4 regions of the Exiguobacterium sp. PvP048 genome follow, and region 2 is predicted to be linked to each of the others. Evidence: predicted binding sites of a transcription regulator. Region 2 holds the regulator's gene; each other region holds the start of a gene.
The links. Region 2 encodes Rex, which represses fermentation and respiration genes when NADH is low (regulators of the CRP and FNR family bind a similar motif). Its sites were predicted from a motif close to TTGTGAAATATTTCACAA; they were not measured.
Positions count from the first base shown of each region.

Region 1: a site for Rex is predicted at 3,977-3,994, ahead of ABIC15_RS13910 (AtpZ/AtpI family protein). Genes of this name have one in related genera too.
Region 3: a site for Rex is predicted at 3,219-3,236, ahead of ABIC15_RS05440 (L-lactate dehydrogenase). Genes of this name have one in related genera too.
Region 4: a site for Rex is predicted at 4,431-4,448, ahead of cydD (thiol reductant ABC exporter subunit CydD). Genes of this name have one in related genera too.

Region 1 covers NZ_JBEPSU010000010.1:37,817-43,496, reverse strand. The annotation lists gene atpA (F0F1 ATP synthase subunit alpha) at 1-1,031, opposite strand, end outside; gene ABIC15_RS13935 (F0F1 ATP synthase subunit delta) at 1,051-1,584, opposite strand; gene atpF (F0F1 ATP synthase subunit B) at 1,584-2,117, opposite strand; gene atpE (F0F1 ATP synthase subunit C) at 2,255-2,467, opposite strand; gene atpB (F0F1 ATP synthase subunit A) at 2,543-3,286, opposite strand; gene ABIC15_RS13915 (ATP synthase subunit I) at 3,295-3,681, opposite strand; gene ABIC15_RS13910 (AtpZ/AtpI family protein) at 3,678-3,896, opposite strand; gene ABIC15_RS13905 (pentapeptide repeat-containing protein) at 4,547-5,338, shown strand.
Region 2 covers NZ_JBEPSU010000009.1:61,179-66,858, forward strand. The annotation lists gene ABIC15_RS13625 (S8 family serine peptidase) at 1-1,850, opposite strand, end outside; tRNA gene ABIC15_RS13630 (tRNA-Ala) at 2,096-2,168, opposite strand; gene tatC (twin-arginine translocase subunit TatC) at 2,276-3,055, opposite strand; gene ABIC15_RS13640 (twin-arginine translocase TatA/TatE family subunit) at 3,063-3,269, opposite strand; gene ABIC15_RS13645 (redox-sensing transcriptional repressor Rex) at 3,269-3,928, opposite strand; gene ABIC15_RS13650 (ABC-F family ATP-binding cassette domain-containing protein) at 4,085-5,680, shown strand, end outside.
Region 3 covers NZ_JBEPSU010000002.1:183,940-189,619, forward strand. The annotation lists gene ABIC15_RS05420 (glycoside hydrolase family 57 protein) at 1-1,494, shown strand, start outside; gene rpmG (50S ribosomal protein L33) at 1,599-1,748, shown strand; gene ABIC15_RS05430 (5-formyltetrahydrofolate cyclo-ligase) at 1,810-2,358, shown strand; gene ABIC15_RS05435 (DUF92 domain-containing protein) at 2,349-3,128, shown strand; gene ABIC15_RS05440 (L-lactate dehydrogenase) at 3,297-4,250, shown strand; gene ABIC15_RS05445 (GNAT family N-acetyltransferase) at 4,876-5,385, shown strand; gene ABIC15_RS05450 (M42 family metallopeptidase) at 5,564-5,680, shown strand, end outside.
Region 4 covers NZ_JBEPSU010000007.1:30,447-36,126, reverse strand. The annotation lists gene kynB (arylformamidase) at 1-86, shown strand, start outside; gene ABIC15_RS12235 (alpha/beta fold hydrolase) at 131-781, opposite strand; gene cydC (thiol reductant ABC exporter subunit CydC) at 950-2,668, opposite strand; gene cydD (thiol reductant ABC exporter subunit CydD) at 2,665-4,395, opposite strand; gene ABIC15_RS12220 (RrF2 family transcriptional regulator) at 4,607-5,089, shown strand; gene ABIC15_RS12215 (nuclear transport factor 2 family protein) at 5,101-5,493, shown strand; gene ypfJ (KPN_02809 family neutral zinc metallopeptidase) at 5,542-5,680, opposite strand, start outside.

The DNA.
Region 1 (5,680 bases), on a different contig from region 2:
AGGAAGATTTGACCATCCGTGATCGAGATAACGTTTGTCGGGATGTAAGCCGAGATATCCGACGCTTGTGTCTCGATGAACGGAAGTGCTGTTAAGCTACCTGCGCCAAGTCCGTCGTTCAATTTCGCTGCACGCTCAAGGAGACGTGAGTGAAGGTAGAAGACATCACCCGGGTAGGCTTCGCGGCCTGGTGGACGCTTCAGAAGAAGCGAAAGCTCACGGTATGCCGCTGCTTGTTTTGAAAGATCATCATAGATGACAAGAACGTGCTTGCCGAGATCCATGAAGTGTTCACCCATCGCTACACCAGCGAATGGTGCGAGGTAAAGAAGTGGCGCCGGCTGTGAAGCTGCTGCCGAAACGACGATTGTGTAATCGAGTGCACCGTTTTTACGGAGTGTTTCAACAACACCACGGACTGTTGATTCTTTTTGTCCGATTGCGACGTAGATACAAATCATGTTTTCTTCTTTTTGGTTGATGATCGTATCGATGGCGATCGACGTTTTACCCGTCTGACGGTCACCGATGATCAACTCACGTTGTCCGCGGCCGATTGGAACGAGGGCATCGATTGCCTTGATTCCCGTCTGAAGCGGTTCGTGAACCGATTTACGTGCCATGACACCAGAAGCTTTACGCTCGATTGGGTTATAGTGTTCTGTTTCGATTGGACCAAGACCATCGATTGGCATACCGAGCGGGTTAACGACACGTCCGAGGAGTGCGTCTCCAGTTGGTACTTCCATGATGCGGCCCGTACGGCGAACAGAGTCGCCTTCTTTGATTTCAAGGTAGTCACCAAGAATGATGATACCGACGTTGCCTTCTTCTAAGTTTTGCGCCAAGCCCATTGTGCCGTTAGCGAATTCTACGAGCTCTCCCGACATGACGTTGTCGAGTCCGTGTGCACGAGCGATACCATCACCGATTTGGATGACTGTACCTGTCTCGTTCACTTCCATCGTAGAACCGTACTGCGCGATACGCGCTTTAAGCAGGGCGCTGATTTCTTCAGCTCTAATGCTCATGCGTTTCACCCCTATTTTCTTACGCTTTTAACAGCTCACGCTCAAGTCGCGTTAGTTTCGTTTCGATCGTGCCATCATATGTCGTGTAACCGATTTGAACACGAAGTCCGCCGATTACGTTCGTATCAACAACATTTTCTACTTCAAGCGTTTTACCTGATTTTTGGCCAAACGTTTCCTTCACGTTCGTGAGTTCTTCGTCTGACAGTTTGTATGCACTTGTCACGATTGCTGTCGCAACGTTACGGTGCTCATTCAACAACGCGATGAAATGCTCTGGTAATGACAATACTTCCGATGCCCGGTCGTTTTCGACCATGACGAGGATTGTATTCAAGACAATCGTATTGAAGCCTGTGAAGCTCGTCTGAAGGACTTGCTTCAGCTCTTCTGCAGAAATCGATGGGTTTTCTAACACCGATGCGAGCTCTGGTGTTGCGTGGAGCACTTCGCCGAGCGTTCGCACATCAGCTTCTGCTTGGTCGAGCACATGATGCTCAAGTGCAAGATCGAAGAGCGCTTTTGCGTAGCGTCCCGCTACGTGGTCACGCATTAGTTCGTGCCCTTAGTATCAGCGAGGAATTGATCGACGAGTGCACGTTGTGCCGCTTCGTCTGTCGCCAGCTGTGTTTTCATGACGTGGCGTGCTGCAGCGATTGCTTGAAGAGCAACATCGTTCTTCAAAGCAGCTTGTGCTTCAGCGCGTTCACGTTCGATTGCACGGCGAGCTTCTTCCTTGCTCAATTCTGTTTCGACACGTGCCTGCTCCATCGCACGTGCTTGTTCTGCCTCAGCTTGACGGCGTGATGCTTCTAACAGGTCACGTGCTTCCGTACGTGCCTTGTTGAGTTCTGCTTGTTGTTGTTCTACGTAGACTTCAGCGTCTTTCCGGCTTTTCTCAGCCGAATTGATCTCGCTAGCCACATGCTCTTCCCGCGCTTTCATCATGTTGACGAGCGGGCCCCATGCGAATTTCTTCAAGAGGATGAGGAGCAAGAGGAAAACGACGATCGTGACGATCATATTGGCGAGAAGAAGATGGTTGCTTTCTGCAACTCCTTCAGCCGCACGATACGTGAGATTCATTCGATTACACTCCCCTCGTGGTTGGTCCTACTTCTAGTATCTACATAAGGGAGCCGTAGCCCCCATGACGGTTCACTCTAATGGAACGAATAACGCCCTATGTAGCTCAGTTCTTCGTGCGTAAAATGAAATACGGATTAAGAGTTGAGAAGAAGGAAACCGACCGCTACACCGATGATTGGAAGTGCCTCAACGAGACCGATACCGATGAACATTGTTTGACGAAGTTCGTTTTTGAGTTCTGGCTGACGTGCTTGTCCTAATACTGTACCGTTTACGATAAGACCGTTACCGATACCTGCGCCGAGTGCGCCGAGTCCGATGATGATCGCTGTTGCAATAAGTTCCATTATGAATTGCCTCCCTAGATTGTGTTCGAAATTTGGTCGTGCGATTATCGGAAAAGCAGATGCTTTACCTTCGAATTAATGGTCGTGCGCTGCCTTATGCCCGATGTAAACCATCGTTAAGATAAGGAAGATATACGCTTGGATTGCTCCGATGAAGAGTGAGAATCCTTGCCAGATCAACATTGGGATCGCTGACAGAATAGCACCGACTGGTCCGAGGAATTGGAAATCGTTCGTTCCAGAGACGATACCGATCGAAAGAATGATACCAATCATGATTTCACCCGCGAAGATGTTACCGTAAAGACGAAGACCGAGAGTCAACGTGTTTGCGAATTCCTCGATGATGGTAATAATAAACATCGGCGTCATAAACGTTTTCGCATACGAGCCGAAGCCGCGCATTTTCACACCGTAATAATGGCTCATGACCACTACCATAGATGAAAGTGCAAGTGTCACATACGGATCTGCAGTTGGTGAGTTGAACCAAATGTAGTGACCCGTCACAACGTTAAAGGGAAGACCCATTAAGTTGGACACGATGATGAACAGGAACAGTGTCATTCCGAAAGTTAGGAAGCGACCCCCTGTTTTCCAGTCCATCGTGCTGCTGATGATTCCGCGAACGAACTCGAGGAACATCTCCATCACGTTTTGAGCACCGGTCGGCTTCATCACAAGACGTCGCGTACCGGCCACGGCAATCAGGAAAACGAGAGCAGCTGCAATCAGCACTGTGATCAAGTTTGTCCAGCTACCGTACAGAACGAAGTCGCCCCAGAGTGGGATTTCGTAAAGTGGCATTTCGTGGTTCATTTGATTATTCACCTCTTTTCCCGCTTAAGTTCGTGAGTAAAATACTCACAAAATTGTATGACGTGGCCGGCGAGAAGGCCTATTACCACCGCAGTTAATGACAATTCGGCTTCATACTTCAAGCCGATCATCACACAGAGTACCGCGACCGCCATGCGTGATACGGTCCCTCGAGACATCGGCTTGCGCCCACGCTCGATTACACGATACATTCGATCGACGCTTAATCGTTGCAGCGTCAAGATCATGAAGCTACCTGCCCCACCCAGTGCCAGTCCATAAATCACCGGATCACTCGGATAACCGACAAGTAACAGGACAGCAAGGATTCCATAATAGAGTCCGAACCATCGTAAGTACGCACGATACAACGCATCTTGAAGGATGATATTCATGTCTTGTCTCCTAACAAGTGCCTGATCATTGCGATCATGCAAAGAATTCCGATGAAAATCCCGATGAACACTGCAAACGTCGCACCCATCTTTTGCCACCAATCCTGCTGTTCCCCATAGTTCCCAACAAGAAAGCCGATGACGATCGGTGCGGCTAGTGCCGTCGAAATTTGCGAGGCCATGACCATACTCGTCGCGAGCCCTTTTTGGCGCACTAGAGACGACCCCCTTTTCCCAGTTGTGAGTTCTTTTTCTTTCCCACAATTTTCGGATTTTCATACTAGTCAAGAATACAATGAGAACCATTTCATAGTCAAATGAATTCACAATTAAAATGGAGCCGTAAAACCATTGTATATCAACAATTGATAAGGTTTTCACAGAGGTGTCCCGTGCCACTCTTTTCACGAAGATGTGAAGAAAATATGTAGTATTATCAACGTTTATCGAGATGGTTCACTAGGTGAACAAAATCCTTGAACAGTAACGTTATATCGTGTTCTGAAATGAGAAACAAGTCACCTAAATCTGATTTGTGTCGATTTTGTGAAAAAACATTTTTCGTTCACATTTGTAAACGCTTCCTTTATGGGACGGTTTATCCCCTCTGACATCTGTTTGTAACAAAGCGGATGCGCGGTTTCCAATTCGTTCCGTGTGTCCCTTATCACAGCTTAAAAATTCACGGATGACTTTCTATTTTCAAGTTCATGATGCGGCTCTTTTTTTTATGAAAATCATACATTTAGTTCTTCCACCTCAGTCATGGTCTGCTGTTTTTTTACTCGTCTCCCGCGATTTGAAAACCATTGCCTACATATGGTAAAAAGAAGTGATATGAACAAACCAAAAGGATGTGAACCTTATGGAAACCGAACGCTTTCGTGTTCAGTGCGGGGATTGCTTCGGACTTTGTTGTACAGCCCTCGCATTTTCCGCTTCAAGCGATTTTGGTCACGACAAACCGGAAGCGACGCCTTGCCGGAATTTAGACAATGAGTACCGCTGCCGGATTCACGACCGGCTGCGCCCGAGCGGCTATAAAGGATGCACCGTCTATGACTGCTTCGGTGCCGGTCAACAGATTTCGCAGGTGACATTCCAAGGGATTTACGATGAAACGACGAAACCTGTCATGTACGCCCTCTATCCGAAGATGGTCCATTTGCAGGAAATGATGTGGTACCTGACGGACGGCATCCGACCGGTCACCCGTAAGATTCACCCGTTGCTCGAGGACAAGCTGTCTGAACTCGATGCCCTGACCCGCTCTTCTCCGGACGAACTGGCGGCACTCGATCTTGATCAAGTCCGGGCAACCGTTCTACCGCTTCTTTCTCAGATTGAAGAACTGGTTCAAACGCCGGTCGCCGAAACAGGCAAACGTTCGCTTCCCCGCGACTGGATCGGGAAAAATCTTGCCGGACAGGATTTCTCCGGCTTAAGCGTCCGCGGTCAGTTTTTGCTTGCGACGAACTTATCGAACAGCCGATTACGCGGCGTCAACTTCCTCGGTGCCGACCTGCGGGACTGTCAGTTGGCGGGAGCTGATTTGACCGACGCGTTGTTTTTGACACAGGCGCAGGTCAATGCGGCACAAGGTGACGCGAAGACACGTTTGCCGGAACGGTTGCTCCGCCCGTCGCACTGGGCGTAACGTGGTATTCATCATTGTCTACTAGAAGTGCCTTCCTTATCGCAAATAACGTATCATTCTATCGTGACAGTTCCGTCCTCTTCCTCATGCGCTTTCCGCAGGCGAGACACAAGCCAGCTTTCCTGCCCTGTAGTCAGGAAACCGGGTCTCGTTTGTCTCTGACAGCGCAAAAAAAACGCGCTTTTTCCTGCAGGAGTCGCATGAAACGAGGACGTTCACGTGGATTGTGTACACATCGTTCGTACGTTTATTTTTACAACAGATGATTCTGTTATAGTCCATAAAAGGACCGGTGCCGCCGTTTATGACGGTAGCACCGGTCCTTTTGCTGTATGTCTACAC
Region 2 (5,680 bases):
ACACGTGTCGCCCCGCTGACTTTAAAGTCCTTATCGATCCGTTGCATGACGAGTGCTGTTCCGCCGGCAACGTGTGGTGCTGCCATCGAAGTCCCGCTCATGACGCCATATTCGTTGGCGTTGAGAGTGGAGTAGATTTTTCCGCCCGGTGCCGTGATTTCCGGTTTAAAATCAAGGTTCGGTGTCACACCCCATGATGTGAAATCAGACATTTCTCCGGCGACCGGGTTTGGTGTCGAGACCGCTTTCCCGTCAAACGTAACTGTCAACGCTTTACCTGCTTTTGCTTTCGCTTCGAGCTCGTTTCCGTCGGCAATGCTTAACGAGACGAGTGGAATCGTCGGTTTATTGAGCGCCATGCTGACGTAATCGCCGTGTTCGACACGACCGCGAACGATGACGCCGGCTGCTCCTTGTTTTTCAGCTTCCGCTTGAATCATCGCGTAGTTAAAGTTACCGTTTCGGACGACGAAGACGACTTTATCTTTGACGTCTTTGTCCGCATAGTTGGATTCACTGCCGTCACCAACATACACGACATCCATCTTCTCTTTATCAAAAACAGCAATCGGATTCGGTGAATCTTGTTTTTGGTAGGCCAAGTAACCGGCATCCTGTCCGTCAACCGTTAATGCCATACCTTCGAGTGTCAGCTGTGTGTTTTCAACAGACGCGACTTGCAGCGATTCGCTGATTAGTCCCGGCGAACCGACGACACCGACATCCGGATTCGATGCATATGGATTTCCGGCACCGCTTCCGGCAAATGCCGAGTTTCCGGCCGAAATCGCACATAAAATCCCGTTGTTCATCGCATTAACGATCGCTTTTTGTTCCGGATCATCTTTTTGGACGAACGAGGCCGTTGAACCAAGACTCATGTTGATGACATCTGCGCCGAGCGCAATCGCATCATCGATCGCTTTGATGTAGATATCACTGAATGTCGACGGCATCCCCGGATCATTGCCGAATACTTTCATCGCAAGCAGTTGTGTCTCCGGTGCCACCCCTTTGATCCCGCCGTTCGTTTCATCGCCGTTGGCACCAACCGTACCGGCAACGTGCATTCCGTGCATCGAAGCACCTGGTCCGAGGTCACGGATTTCACTGTCATGATCGGCATAGTTATAACCGTACGGGACTTTTTCCGTAAAGTAGTTTCCTTTTAATCCCTTTGAAGCTTTGAAGCCTTCGACTTTTGACGACGTCAAATCAACTTTTGTCTCCGGACTGAGGACCATGTCCTTGTGCGTCGGATCGATTCCCGTATCGATGACGGCAACGATGGTGCCTTCCCCTTTATAGCCATAGTCCTGCCATGTTTCTTTTGCATTGACCATGTCTTTACTGTGCAACATGTTTGGTGTCGCGCCTTTTTCGACTTCCGGACGCGCATACTCATGTGCGATATGTACGGCCTTGATGCCGCTTAACTTTTTCAACTCTTTGATTTCACCGTATTTAACTTCACCGCTGAACCCGTTCAGGACGGTCGTGAAGCTTTCTTTATAGGAAACAGCAATGTCTTTTTGGGCAATTGCTGCTTTGACTTCTTTTTGTTTATTGACGATTTGATTCTTGAGAATGATTTTTTCCGTATTGCTCAACGTGCTGTAACGTTTATTTTGTGCCTGCGCATGTTCAATCGCGGCTTTTTGATCGAGTTCGACGACAATCCGTACTTTTTCGTTTTGGCTGTATGACTTTTCCTGACCCGCTTTTTTCAGTGAGAGTGCTTGTGGCTTTTGTACATCCACTTTTTGTGATGACACGTGTCCCTCAGCATGAACTAGGCTGGAAGATGTCATGAGGGCTGCCGCCATAAGAGCAATCTTCTTTTTCTTCATTCTTTTTCCTCTTTTCCAAAAATGTAATGTGGCACAAAACATATTAAACGAAAATTCTGTATTTTTAGTTTAATCAACTTTTGCTTAATATACAATTTAAATTTGGAGTATTTTAAAAATAATTGTTGGTTTATGGTATATCAATCAGTTAACATCCTTCATTTACCTTTTTATCAAAAGAGACCGTTTTTCTGAAGACACAAAAAAAACCTTGGTTTCCCAAGGTTTCGGCAGGTAAAGCAATATGGAGACTATCGGGCTCGAACCGACGACCTTTTGGCTGCCAGCCAAACGCTCTCCCAGCTGAGCTAAGCCCCCGTGTGTTTCTATAATGAGTATACCCATTGCTGTTCATTTTTTCAATATAAAATTAGACCGCTTACAAAAAAATCTCCCTCACCTTACCGGCAAAGGAGAATCTTCCGTTATTTGTTCAGCTCACGCATCATATCCGCCTGTCGTTCGAGTTCAGCTTCCTGCTCGAGAATCAGGACTTTTTTATAGGTCCGTGCTGAAATCAGGATACTGATTTCATATAAAACGAACAACGGAACAGAAATCATCAAATGCGACGTAATGTCGGGCGGTGAGATCAACGCCGCAATCACGAACAACGCAAAATACGCATACTTCCGATTCTTCCGCATGAAGAACGGCGTCACGAGTCCGAGCCGTGTCAAAAACATCGTCACGACCGGCAACTGGAACAACAGACCAAACGGAATCGTCAACCGGATCAGAAAGCTGAAATAATTCTCGACTCCGATGACCTGTTCGATTCCGAGCTCTTGTCCGAGTTCTGTCGATACTTCGAGTAAAAACGGCAACAGCCAAAAATAAGAAAATGAAACACCCGCAAGGAATAAGAAAAACGTCACGGGAATATACGTCAACGTCGCTTTTTGTTCTTGGTCGTGCAGACCGGGACGGATGAATGCCCAAAGCTGATACATCCAAAACGGGGATGCCAAGACGATTGCGATGATGAACGCAAGATTCAGATATAACATCAGTGGATCAACAACGTTAAACGCATTCAGCCCAATTCCGAGTTCCTTTAAGTCGGCCTGTAAGAAACGGACGAGCGGCCGGACGAGCGGAAAGGCTGCGATAAACATGACCACTACAATGATGAGCGACCAGACGATCCGCTTACGCAGTTCATCTAAGTGCGATGTCACACTCTGTTCTTGATCGATCGCCATGATTCACTCACTTCTCTTTCGTTTCGTCCTTTTTGTCTTTATCATCATCCATGATGCCGTGTGTCGCACTCTTGAACTCTTTTAACGTCTGTCCGGCAGCGCGGCCGAGTTCCGGTAATTTCTTCGGTCCGAAGATGATGAGGGCGACGACACCGATCAAGGCGATGCTTCCTGGTCCAATGAATCCGACCGTTAACGGAATAAGGTTTTCCATTATGATTTCACTCCTTCAGCTGATTGCGAATAATGCTTCATGAAATAGACGAGCGACTGCAGCTCGATTGACAGATCGATGTGATGCACCCGAACGTGGGCCGGTACATTCAACCGGGCCGGTGTAAAGTTCAAAATGCCGGTCACACCATACTCAACTAACTCATCTGCCACTGACTGGGCGAACTGAGACGGTACCGTCAAGATGGCGACATCGACATGGTTCGCTTGGATTTGTTCTTTCATATCCGAGACGTGATAAATTGGAACGTCCTGCGTCGTTGTTCCGACCTTGTCCTCATCGGCGTCAAACGCGATGACGATACGAGTACTATTATTCTTTAAAAAGTTATAATTTGCAAACGCTGTTCCGAGATGTCCGACCCCGATTAAGGCGACATTCGTGACCTCGTCTTGGTTGAGTGTCTTTCGGAAAAATGTTAACAAATGTTGAACATTATAACCGTACCCTTTTTTCCCTAACGCCCCAAAGTAGGAAAAGTCACGACGGATCGTCGCGGAGTCGACTTTGACCGCTTCGCTGAGCTCTGCTGACGAGACACGCAACTTGCCGGAGTTATAAAGACTCTGGATAAAACGATAATATAACGGCAGCCGTTTCGCCGTTGCTTGTGGTATTTTTGTGTCTGGCCCATTCATACTGCAGTTCCCCCTTCGGCCACGTTCTGACGTGGCACCCAAATCAATGCAAAGAATTCTACTCCCCTTGATTGTAAACCACTTCACATAGAGTAACAAATATTATATTCGGCAGGATTTTTCGTGATAGACTAAAGGGTGGAAGGATGGATGGATATGATTCTCTTACAAGTAAACCAACTCTCAAAATCATTCGGCGTCGAGCCGATTTTAGACAATATTAAACTCGAAGTACAGGAACGGGACCGGATTGCCCTCGTCGGACGAAATGGTGCCGGAAAATCGACACTTTTAAAAATCATCGCCGGGGAGCTGTCACATGATTCCGGGGAAATCATGAAGAGCAAGGAAGTCCGGATCGGTTATCTCGCGCAGGACAGCGGACTCGAGTCGAACGAATCAATTTGGAACGAGATGCTGACCGTCTTTGAGCATCTGCAGGATCAGGAACGGGCACTTCGCCGGATGGAAATTGAAATGGGCATGGAACACATTTTAAATGATCCGGCCGCTTATGACCGTCTCCTTAAAACGTACGACCAGGCACAACACGACTTCTCGGAAGCCGGCGGCTATCAGTTCGAAGCCAATATCCGCTCCGTCTTACACGGGATGCGCTTTTATCCGGACGATTATTCCCGACGGATTCAGACGCTTTCCGGTGGACAGCGGACCCGGCTCGCCCTCGCGAAGATGTTGCTGCAGGCACCGGAACTGCTGATTCTCGATGAGCCGACCAACCACTTGGACATCGATACACTGTCCTGGCTTGAAAGTTACTTGTCCGGTTACCGCGGCGCTGTCCTGATCGTTTCCCATGACCGGTATTTCCTCGATCAAGTCGTCAACGTCGTCTATGAATTGTCCCGGAACGTCTCCCGGAAGTTTACCGGTAATTATACGAAGTATCTCGAACAAAAAGCGGCGCTCTACGAACAGGAAATGAAACAGTTCGAACAGCAACAGGAAGATATCGCGAAGATGCAGGATTTCATCCAGCGCAACATCGCCCGGGCAACGACAACAAAACGGGCGCAAAGCGTCCGCAAACGTCTTGAAAAGGTCGACCGGATCGACCGGCCGGACGGTGACGAACGTAGTACGGTTCTGTCATTCCCGATTGAAAAGCAGAGCGGCAATGATGTGCTGCAGGTCAACCAACTCGCAGTCGGCTATGAAGAAGCCGTCTCGAAAAACATCACGTTCCGTCTGCAACGCGCGGAATCACTGGCGCTCGTCGGACCAAACGGAATCGGCAAGTCGACACTACTGAAAGTGCTCGTCGGCCGTCTGAAACCGTTATTCGGAGACTACCGGTTCGGAACCGGTGTCTCAATCGGTTACTACGATCAGGAGCAGGCGGAACTGAATGACCGCAACCGGGTCATCGATGAAATTTGGAATGAATGGCCGTTGATGCGCGAACAGGAAGTCCGGTCTGTGCTTGGTCAGTTCCTCTTCAGCGGAGACGACGTCTTTAAGCTCGTCCATGAATTATCCGGCGGAGAACGCGGACGCCTGGCGCTCGCAAAACTGAAGTTACGCAAAACGAATCTGCTGGTCCTCGATGAGCCGACGAACCACTTGGATCTTGATTCGAAGATGGTCCTCGAGAATGCCCTCGTCGACTACGAAGGGACTCTGCTGTTCGTTTCCCACGACCGCTACTTCATTGACCGCGTCGCGACGCGTGTCATTGAAATGAGTTCAGACGGTGTGACCGATTACCTCGGTGACTACTCGTATTACATG
Region 3 (5,680 bases), on a different contig from region 2:
GCTTTATTCCCGCGTGATCAAATCATCTCGGGCCGGATCTGGAGTTCAGTCATCGGTTATCCGGGACACCCGGATTACCGTGAGTTTTATCGTGATCTCGCCTATGACCGGGAATGGGATCAAATTGCTGAATTCATGCATCCGGAAGGACTCCGTTACGACACGGGCTTAAAACTTCACCGGGTAACGGGCGAGTCGGACCAAAAAGAATATTATGTCCGTGATTGGGCCTGGAAACGGACGGATGTCCATGCGAACGATTTTGCGGAAGCACTTGCGAACCATTTAGATGAGCAGAGCGGACAAGATTTCCTGCCGTTCCTCGTCACGGCACCATTCGATGCCGAGTTATTCGGACATTGGTGGTTCGAGGGGCCGGACTTCCTCGGAAAAACGATGGAACGATTCGAAGACTACGGCATCGAGTCGATTTCTCCGGCGATGTTCTTAGAACGTCACTTCCAGGATATTGAAACGGTTCACATTGCCATGGGAACATGGGGACGTAAAGGTTATGCCGACGTCTGGATCAATGAGCGGAATGATTGGATGATCCGTCACCTGCATCAACTTGAAAAACGGTTGGCAGGTGTCGTTGCCCGTAATCGTCATCAAGATGAGCTGACGGTGAAAGCCAAACGCCAATTGATTCGGGAGTATCTGCTTGCCGTTTCGAGTGACTGGCCGTTTATTCTTGACGGACAGACGACAGCACAGTATGCAGCGAACCGCTTCCGTGAACACATCAAACGTTTTGAAGAGACGGAACGCCGCCTTGATGCACAAGAACTGACACTGGATTGGTTGGAAGAACGGTATGCAGAATACCCGTTCCTCGCCGATACAGACATTGAACCGGATGTCTTCTTGACGCCGCACGATTACTACGTGGCGGTTCAACGGGAAGCATCATGGAACAGTGAGGCCGTTTTACTTGTGACCACTCAATATGATGATCCGAATCGTCCGGTTGCAGAATACGCAAAACGATTAGCTGCATCCGGTGAAAATGTGTACGTCATCACATCAGGCGCGACGGGCTATCGACATGAGGATGGTATCCATGTCTATTCTGTCGAAGTTAGTGGTCTACCGCTCGTTCAGACGTATAATCAATTGGCCGGCTTAAATTTGGCAGTCTTGCGTCAAGCGCAGGCGTTGAATAAAATCGTCGAGTTCCGTCTTGTCCATAACTTTAATATGGAGACGGCTTCAGCAGCCCAATCGTTTGCGGAAATGAACGGATTGCCACTTGTAAGCAACGTGTATGACTTGGAAAGCGAACGTTCTCCGTCAGGAACAGGCGGACTGGTCGTAGCAATCAAACGACTGGAAGGCGAAGCATTACGTCATTCGGACGTCATTTATCTCGAACGAGAAGAAGCGAGAAACGGGATCGAACAGGATTATCATGTCGCAAAAGAACTGCGTACATTCCAGGTGGACCTTGAAAATCCATACCAGCATATAATGAATCCAAAAAAGAACGGATGAACAGTTGCAATTCACTTCCTTTCTTGGTACGATACTTGAGTATGCTTAACCTTATGTAAAGCAAAAATACTTGATACATCGAGAGCTAGATAGGAGGGAATCCCATGCGCGTTAAAATTACTTTGGCTTGCACTGAAACTGGTGACCGTACTTATATCACTAAGAAGAACAAGCGTAACAACCCAGAGCGTCTTGAGTTGAAGAAATACAACCCACGTCTCCGTAAGCACACACTTCACCGTGAAGTAAAATAATTGAGATGGAAGCCGTCACCTTGTGTGATGGCTTTTTTGTTGAATAAGGGGGATTGGCAGAATGGAAAAGCAGGAAATCCGGCGATGGATCACCGATCAGTTAAACCGGTTGGAAAACCGGGAACAAAAGCAACAGCAGATTTATGATCAGTTATTTGAATTACCGGAGTGGAAAAATGCTCAATCGATTGCTGTCACACTGTCGTTTCGTAATGAATGTGCGACGGATCCGATTATTTTAAAAGCCTGGCAACTCGGAAAACAGGTAGTCATTCCGAAAGTCATACAACAGGAAATGAAATTTTTTGAATACGTACCGAACAGTCCGTTAATTGAAACGAAGATGGGTATTCGTGAACCGGATGACCAGGCGAACGAGCAATCTTTGCGTTCAGTCGATCTTTGTCTTGTTCCTGGACGGGCTTTCACACGTGCAGGATACCGCATCGGATGGGGCGGCGGTTTTTATGACCGGGCATTAACTGACTACCCGGGGCATACGGTAGCGGTTACGTTTGACTGTCAGCTCGTTTCTGATTTTGAGGTGGAACCGTTTGATCAACCGGTCCAAAAAATCGTAACCGAGTCTAAGGTCATCGTATGTCGGTAATATACGGTGTCGTATTTTGTTTGCTGCTCGGATATATCGGTTACCGGTTTCGTCTATTGACCGTCAGCGGCAGTCTCTTTACGGTGGTCGTCGGTTCGCTTGTCCTTGCGGGTTTCGGATACCCCGGACTTGTCATGTTAATGCTCTTTTTTGGCAGTTCCAGTTTGTTATCGAAACTCGGGAAACGAAGAAAACAATCAGTGGATCAAATTGTCGAAAAAGATGGACCGCGTGACGGCTGGCAGGTTCTTGCAAATGGAGGCATCGCAGCATTAGCTTCCATAGGATTCAGTTGGACAGAACACACGTCGTTTCTCGTCTTATTTTTGGTTGTCCTTGCAGCATCCAATGCGGACACATGGGCTTCTGAAATCGGTCCGTTATCAAAAAAAGATCCTTTCCTGTTTACGGGACGGCGTGTACCGGCCGGGACGAGCGGTGCCGTTTCGTTTCTTGGGACATCGGCAACGATCGTCGGCGCCCTATTTATTGCGACAGCGGGAGACCTGTTGTTTGATTTACCAACGGGGACGTGGCTATTGATCGCAGCAGGCGGCATCATAGGTAGTCTACTTGATACCGTATTCGGGGGGACGGTCCAGCGGAAATTCCGGTGTGTCGTCTGTTCGGAAGAAACGGAGAAACGCCGGCACCACAACCAACCGACCCTTTATTTAAAAGGGTGGAAATGGCTCGGGAATGACGCCGTCAACTTTTTATCGAGTACGTTAGCCGGAATGATTGGTTTTATAGGGCATCAAATGTGGTAAGTTGAAATGGAAGATGTCACTTTTCCTTATGTTAGGATATTATTGACACAATTTAGACAAGATGTGAACGATTTCATTAATTCCTAAACTTTGTGAAAGATGTTACAATCTAATTGTGAGGTAGTTAACAAACTTTTAAATTACCTATCAGAAAGGTGGATATAAAGGATGGAATTACATGCGAAAGTGACACGTGTAGCGTTAATTGGGGCGGGGGCTGTCGGTTCAAGCTTTGCTTATCAGATGTCAACGGCAGGATTGTGTGAAGAATTGGTTATCATCGACGTAAATAAAGCCAAAGCGGAAGGTGAAGCGATGGATTTAAATCACGGAACACCATTCAGCTCTTCTCCGATGCGGATCTGGGCAGGGGATTATTCAGACTGCAAAGAAGCGGAAGTGATCGTCATCACAGCAGGCGCGCCACAAAAACCGGGTGAAACCCGACTCGATCTTGTTGCTAAAAATGCGTTAATCATGAAAGAAATGGTGCGTCAAATCATGGAGTCCGGTTTTGATGGCATCATCGTTGTTGCCTCTAATCCGGTTGACATCATGTCCCACTTAGCTTGGAAATATTCCGGTCTTCCGAAATCCCGTGTCTTTGGCTCAGGAACGGTTCTGGATACGGCACGTTTACGCCAAATGCTCGGTGAATACTTCCACATCGATTCCCGTAATGCCCATGCGTATATTCTCGGTGAGCACGGGGACACCGAATTTGCAGCCTGGAGCAACTCCCGGATCTATGGTAAAACGATTGATGAATTGTTAGCGGAAGATGACCGATACTCGCAAGCGGATCTTGATCAGATTTATATCAATGTCCGCGATGCAGCCTATCATATCATCGAACGAAAAGGTGCGACGTATTATGCAATCGGACTTGGACTCGTTCGAATCGTCCGGGCGATTCTTGGAAATGAGAACTGTCTTTTGACGGTCGGTGCGCACGTCGACGGTCAGTATGGAATTTCCGGGATTCATATCGGCGTCCCGGCAATCATCAACCGGCAAGGGGTCCGGGAAATCATTGAAGTTTCTTTAACGGAAGAAGAATTGAAAAAATTCCATCACTCAGCAGAAGTGTTACGGCAAACGATGGAACCTGTCCTTCGCTGAGTGGAAGGCAAATGCTCCATCCGTTGCTTTCGATCTGCCTGAAATGAAAAGATCAGTCCATTTTAGCCATACAAAAAGGACTGATCTTTTTGTATGGAAGAATCTCGATTAAACTAGGTTTTATTTTACTAGAAAAAGGTTATGTAAAGGATAGAAGAGTTTTTGATGGCATCGCATTCAATAGTAAAAACGCTTGAACTATCTCCATCTACGCTATGCTAAGAGGTGAAGGATTCCTGAGTTATCCAACCTATTGGTCGGAAATTTATCAGGCTAACCCCGTCGTCCCGACGGTTGGATCTTAATCTTGCCAGTTTCTTTTGTGCGGACGCCTACTCTGCTTGGTTTTCGCTACTTCAGTCATCCGCAAGGTGAACGTTGAAGATTTTACGTGACAGACGAACTTCCTGTCACAACCTTATACCTTCAGTTTTTAAAGAACACGACATATTATTTATTCCTGGTTTTAAGTGTTTTCAAACCGAGAACGTGTCGGGCAATTGACGTGTCGTAAGACACGCCTTGCCCGAAGGCGATTCATCTCCCACCTACGCTGGGCTTCGCCTGAGACAATTAGAGGTGAGAGTATTCTCGACTAATTCTGATAAAGGGGAGAAAGACAGTCATGTATACATTTCGGAAGTTAACGAAAGAAGATGCAGAACAGTATTGGAGTCTTCGACTGGAAGGATTAAAAAATCATCCAGATGCGTTTGGTCATTCGTTTGATGATGAACAACAAACACCGATTCAGGATGTTCAAGAAGGACTGGAAGGCGGTCCGGATTCTGATGAAATATGGCTCGGAATATTTGACGGTGAAAAATTATTCGGGTTCGGACAGGTCAAATCGTTCGAATTATCACGGGAGTCGCATAAAGCGATGATTTCCGGCGTATATGTTTCACCGGATTATCGTGGCGGAACGGGTCGTGCTTTGATGGAAGCTTTGATTGAAGAAGCAAAACAACTTCCTGATGTCGAACAAGTCATTTTGGCGGTACTTTCCGGTAACGAGGCAGCGCAAAGTCTGTATGAATCACTTGGATTCGAAGTATACGCGGAAGATCCGGATTCCGTTAAATTGGAAGATGGGACGTACCGGGATGATATTTGGATGAAGAAATACGTCTGATGGAAAGACGGATTGTCGTCTATGCGTAGACGTATGAAAAGTCGTAGAGTCAATTTACATTGACTCTACGACTTTTTTTATTGACAGGGCAGACGGCTGAAGCGGTGAATCAGTATCCGCCTGTTCCATCTTTTGGTATCATAGAGAGGGAAAAAACATTTGAAAAGGAGTGGAACAGATGCAGGCAGTTGTTCAGACGATTCGTGACTTAGTGGAGATTCCTAGTCCGACCGGATTCACCGCTCACGCACTTACATATGTAGAAAACCGGTTCAAAGAAGAAGGTATTTCATAT
Region 4 (5,680 bases), on a different contig from region 2:
CGGGTGATTATCATCTCAATGCTGTTCCGCTTCCACTCGTCGACGGTGACGGCAGTCCCGTCCGTGCACTGATGCGACCGTATTAAAAAAAAACCGACAGAACGCTCTTCCGAGAATGTTCTGTCGGTTTTCAGTTTTCCTTGACCGTTACGGTGAACAATACGTCTTCAATGCGTTGCATGATCTGTCCGAGTACTTGCAGGGACGGACCGACCTCAAAATCAATATCGAGCGAATGATTAGCTCCTTTTATTCGTTCCAGAACGAGGTTCGAGCTGCCGCATCGTTCCAACGCTTCCGGACTGAACTGGCGGTCGTGGTCACCGATGACGAGTAATCCATGATGCCGGCTGTTCGCCATCGCTTCGACAATCGCCGGATCTTTTAAGAGTGGCGTCAGAAGGACAACACGCGCTTCCGGAAACAATCCACGGTGCATCATTGAAACCAGCGGTACCGTTCCAAGCGATTTGGCAATAAAGTGAATCGTCTGATACGACCGCGCACGTAACACGTCCTCGATGACCGCTTCAATCCGCCGGCTCATCTCCGCATCTCCCTGTTCGTCCGGCAAGCTGAACAAGTCGTCCGAGACATATTGAATCTCAACCACGTTCACGCCGCGTTTTAATAACATCATCCGGCTAAAGTAAAAGTATGGATGGTCGTACGCATAACCTGCGCCGGACAACATAAAGCAGACCTCATCCGACTCGGAATAATAGTGATTATAGGCAATCGTTTGATCACCCAGTTGCGTCTCGCAACGGCGAATCTCCATCAAGGCTCCCCCTTTATTTTTTCCTTACTTTACCATCCGATAATGAAACCGTCCATTAAAATTCCCTCTCTCTCTGTCACTCGAATTTACAGCTCATTTTTCAAGCATTTGATGATTGCTCAAAAACAGCCCCATCCAGTGCTTTTCGCAAAGGATGAGGCTGTTGATTCAGCGGACCAGTTGATCCGGTGTAAAGACGGATTGTTCGACCTGTTTTAACGCATAAAAGGCACCTTGCTTGGCCATTAAGTCCGCATACGTCCCGACTTCAACGACTTGCCCTTGCTCCATGACGACAATCTGATCCATCAACTCAAGACCGGCCAACCGGTGGCTGACAAGCAACAGCGTTGCGTCCTCCGCGCGGGAAAACAGATGGCGTAAAATCATCTGTTCCGTCAACGCATCGACCGATGAGGTCGGCTCATCGAGCAGATAAAGCGGTGTCTGACGTAAGAATATCCGGGCAATCGCCAGCCGTTGCTTTTCACCGCCGGACAGGTTTTCCCCTTTTTCGAGCACCCGGTCGTCAAGAGCGAGCAACGAAAGACCCACTTGATTCAATGCTTCAATCATTTGTTCATCCGTTGCTTCGCTGCTGGCGAGCTTCAGATTGTCACGAATCGTCCCGTAAAAGAAATGATTTTGTTGCAGGACGACGTTCGACTGTTGCCATAACGCTTCCGGATTAATTTCTTTACCTGGAGTTCCTTCAATCCGGATTCCGTCTGCCGGATACATCCGCAACAACAGTTGCAACAGCGTCGATTTTCCGGAACCGCTCGCTCCAACAATCGCCATTTTACTGCCGGCAGGGAACGTCACGCTGACGTCACGTAAGACAGGATGATCCTGACCCGGAAACGTGAAAGTGACGTGTTCCGTGCTCAGTTCCGGAGCCTGCGCCAATTCAAACGGACGGTATTCCGGTGCCGTTGTGGCTTCGACGACGTCATCAAGCCGACGTGCCGCATGACGGCTGTCTTCAAAAAATCCGGGTAAAATCGCCATCGGTGCGGCATTTTCAAACACCGTCAACGAGGTCATGACGAGCAATGCGAGGAAAACGCCGTCGAGTTGTCCGTCAGCGACGAGATATGCCCCGAGTCCGAGGACAAACCAGGAAATGATCAACGTCGCCAGTGTATTCAAGGCAAGGTTCGAGACCGCATGCAGTCCGTTCCGTTTTTCTTCCGCCACGTAGCGTGCGGCGACGGCATTCAGTTCCGCTTCCTTATTGCCGAGTTGTTGATAGATCTTTAAGTCGCGATAACCTTGGAACAGTTCCGTCACTTCCGTCGACAGTTCCCCGCGTCGGGCCCGGACGGACCGGGCAAACCGTTGTTCCCGGTAGGCAAACCAGCCGGGAATGACGAATCCCGTTAAGATCAGACCAAACACAAGGACAAGCGCGACACTGAGTGAAAAGAAACTGACAAAAAAGATTGTACACAGAAAGACGAGCACTAAAATGATCGGTGGATAGACGACGCGCAAAAACGTATTTTGCAGACTTTCGACGTCCCCGACAATCCGGGCGAGCAAATCCCCGCTCCGGTACTTGGCAAAGATACCCGGTGCGAGTGGTTCCAGCCGTTTATAAAACGTCGTCCGCAAGTCACTGAGGATCGTAAACGTCGCCCGGTGTGAGTAATACCGTTCGGCGTACCGGCTGACAGCCCGTGTCAGACTGGAGATTTTCTGTAAGGCAATCAAAACGGCAAGTGTCTGAATCGGCGGCAACAGGGCGGCTTTCGAAATCAGGAAGCCGCTCGCGGCAAACAGTCCGACCGCCGTGATGCCGGCCAATACACCAAAGATAATCGAGAGCACGATGTCCCGTTTCTGGTGCAGCATCAAACGAAAAATTCCCATCAACTCTTTCATCGTGTCTCCTCCCCCCGTTGAACGGCGCGCATCATCGCATATTCCGATTCACGTCCGAGTAATTCTTCATGTGTCCCCCGGTCGACAATCCGTCCGGCTTCCAGCACGACGATTTGATCCGACCGTTCAATCGTATGCAGACGGTGGGCGACCGTGATGACGGTCGCTTCACGTCCGAGAACAGTCATCGCTTCCTGCAACAACCGTTCCGTCTTCACGTCAAGACCGGTCGTCGGTTCATCAAACAAGATGACATTCGGTCGTTTCAGGAAGGCACGTGCTAACGCAACGCGCTGCTTTTCGCCGCCGGATAAGCCGCGTCCGCCTTCTCCGATTATCGTGTCGAGTCCGTTCGGCAACTGTGCGATCAATTCGGTCAGACCGGCGTCAGATGCCGCCTGTTCAATCGCAGCCCGCGACGCTTCGCGCAATTCACCAATGGCAATATTATCCGCCAGCGTCCCGGCATAAAGATACGGATGCTGCGAGATGTAGCTGAGCTGGCTGAACCAACTGGATTCCGTGATGGTCTGACGATCTTGACCGTCAAGCAACAGCTGTCCGTCCTGCGGATCGGCAAGACCCGCCAGCAATTGGAGGACCGTCGATTTTCCGGCACCGCTGCGCCCGATCAAGGCCACCTTTTGATACGGTTCAATCGTCAAATTCAACTGTTCCATCGCAAAGCGGGCATCCCGGTACGAAAACGCGACGTCTTTCAGCTCAATCCGCGGCGGACGGGCCGCCGGCAGATCCGTTCGTCCGAAAGCGACATTCCGGTCATCGTCCGTCAGTTCGGCCGCAATCTGTTTTGCGGCGGCGACACTGCCCCGACCGGTATGGAAAGCGGCTCCCATCTCTTTTAACGCCAGATAGTATTCCGGTGCCAGGACCAACATCAAGAAGGCCGGTACAAAGGTGATGCTTTGGAATAAAATCAACCGGAGACTGACTTCCAGGGCAATCATCCCCATACTGAGCATCGAAATAAACTCAAGCATCAACGACGACAGGAAGGCCAGTTTTAAAACGGTCAAGGTCGCGTCCCGAAAATCGAGACTGCTTCGTTCGATCACGTCCTGTTGCGTCTTCGCCCGACCGAATAACTTCAGCGTCGTCAGTCCCTGTAATGTGTCAAGGAATGTACCGGAAAAGGCATTCATCTTCTCAAGCTGCGTATCGGCCCGCTTTTGCGTCATGATTCCGATGACGATGTAAAACAGCGGAATGAACGGCGCCGTAATCATCATAACGAGTCCTGTCACCCAGTCGTAGCTGAAGGCGGCAATCAAGACCATCAACGGAACGATCGACGTCTGAATGACTTTCGGCAGGTACTGGCTGTAATAGCTGTCCATCTCATCAACGGAATCGAGCAGAATGCTGACCTTTTGACCCGATTGTCCTTCAAGCATCGATTCGACGGAGTTTCGTGTATATTTCGCGACAAGCGCCAGGCGCAAGTCCTGTTTAACCCGTGCCGCAAGACTCGTTCCGAGGCGGCCGTTCCAGTAGGTGACGCCGACGCGTAGCATCAGCATTAACAACAGAAAACCGAGCAACGGCATGACGGCCGCGAACGGATCACCCTGCAGGAAAATCCGGTCGACGATGATGACGATCAGATAAGATTGACCGATGACGGCGACGCCCATCAGGACGGCGACCAACATCAGTTGTATAAAAATCGTACGTGGAATCGTGATGATTCCTTTGAGTGGATTCATAAGAAAACGTCCTTTCACTAAGTGTGAACGACTTTTAGTGAATATTTTCACATATCGTACATTCAGTATACCGAATCCATTCTGTTGATGCCACGGGTATGCAGTCGAAAAGGTGTGACGGTTTTGTGAGGAACCTTTTGTTGGACAATTCATTTATTCGGATGTATCGTAGACAATAGTTATCCACGATATACAGAAAGGAGAATGTTTCATGCAAATGAAGACAGGTGTCGAACAATCGGTGTACGCGATGCTCTTATTGACGTTTTTACCGGAGAAAGGTGTTCTACCGGGAGAATTCATCAGTCAGCAGCTCGGGGCTTCGCCGTCCTACTTCCAAAAGTTGCTCCGAAAACTTGTGAGTGCCGATCTGCTGATTTCTGTTCCCGGTGCCAAAGGCGGCTTCCGGCTCAAAGCGTCACCGGAGACGATTCGTGTGTTTGATATCTATGAAGCAATCGAGGGCAAACAATCCTTATATGCCTCAAGCGGTGTTTTCGAAGACTTGATGGGTATCCAGGATCAGAACATCTGCTTATTGTCCGACCTGATGGCAGAAGCGGAACAGTCGTGGCAATCGATACTCAAACGCGAGACGATCGACTCGATCCGCCGTGAAATTTATTTGAACTGTCCGCCCGATCATCTGACAAAACTGCAGAGTTTAATTGAAGAAAAAATGATTCGTAACTAAAAGGAGAATATATGATGAACACCACTACACTTGACCGCTATTTTGATTTATTTGATGCTTCCCGGACCGATGAAAAAGCTTTTGATGACTTGATTTCCCTGTTCTCGGACGAAATCACATTCGTCCTGAACGGACAGGAACAGCACGGTATCGATGCCTGGAAACAGTTCGTCCGGATGGTCTTTACGGCGAATCAGGATATTAAACACATGTATGCCGGATGGGTTCCATCAGAAACAGGAGATACGATGGAAACACGCTGGGCTGTTTGCGGGAAACGCGCGGACGGCTCTGTCTTCACCCAGGATGGAACCGACATCGCCCGGCTCAATGCGGATGGAAAGATTGTCTATCTCGCCAACGTTCCCGATGATACGGCGATGTTTAACCAATACAACGATTAATCGAAAACAGGCATCACTTCGTTATGAAGTGGTGCCTGTTGATTATGCTTATAAATTCTTCGCTTTGAAGGTATCGCCGCCTTCAATCGTTCCGTTATCAAATCCTTTTTGGAACCATCGTTCGCGTTGAGCCGATGTACCGTGTGTAAAGCTTTCCGGTACGACATATCCTTGCCCTTTTTTCTGA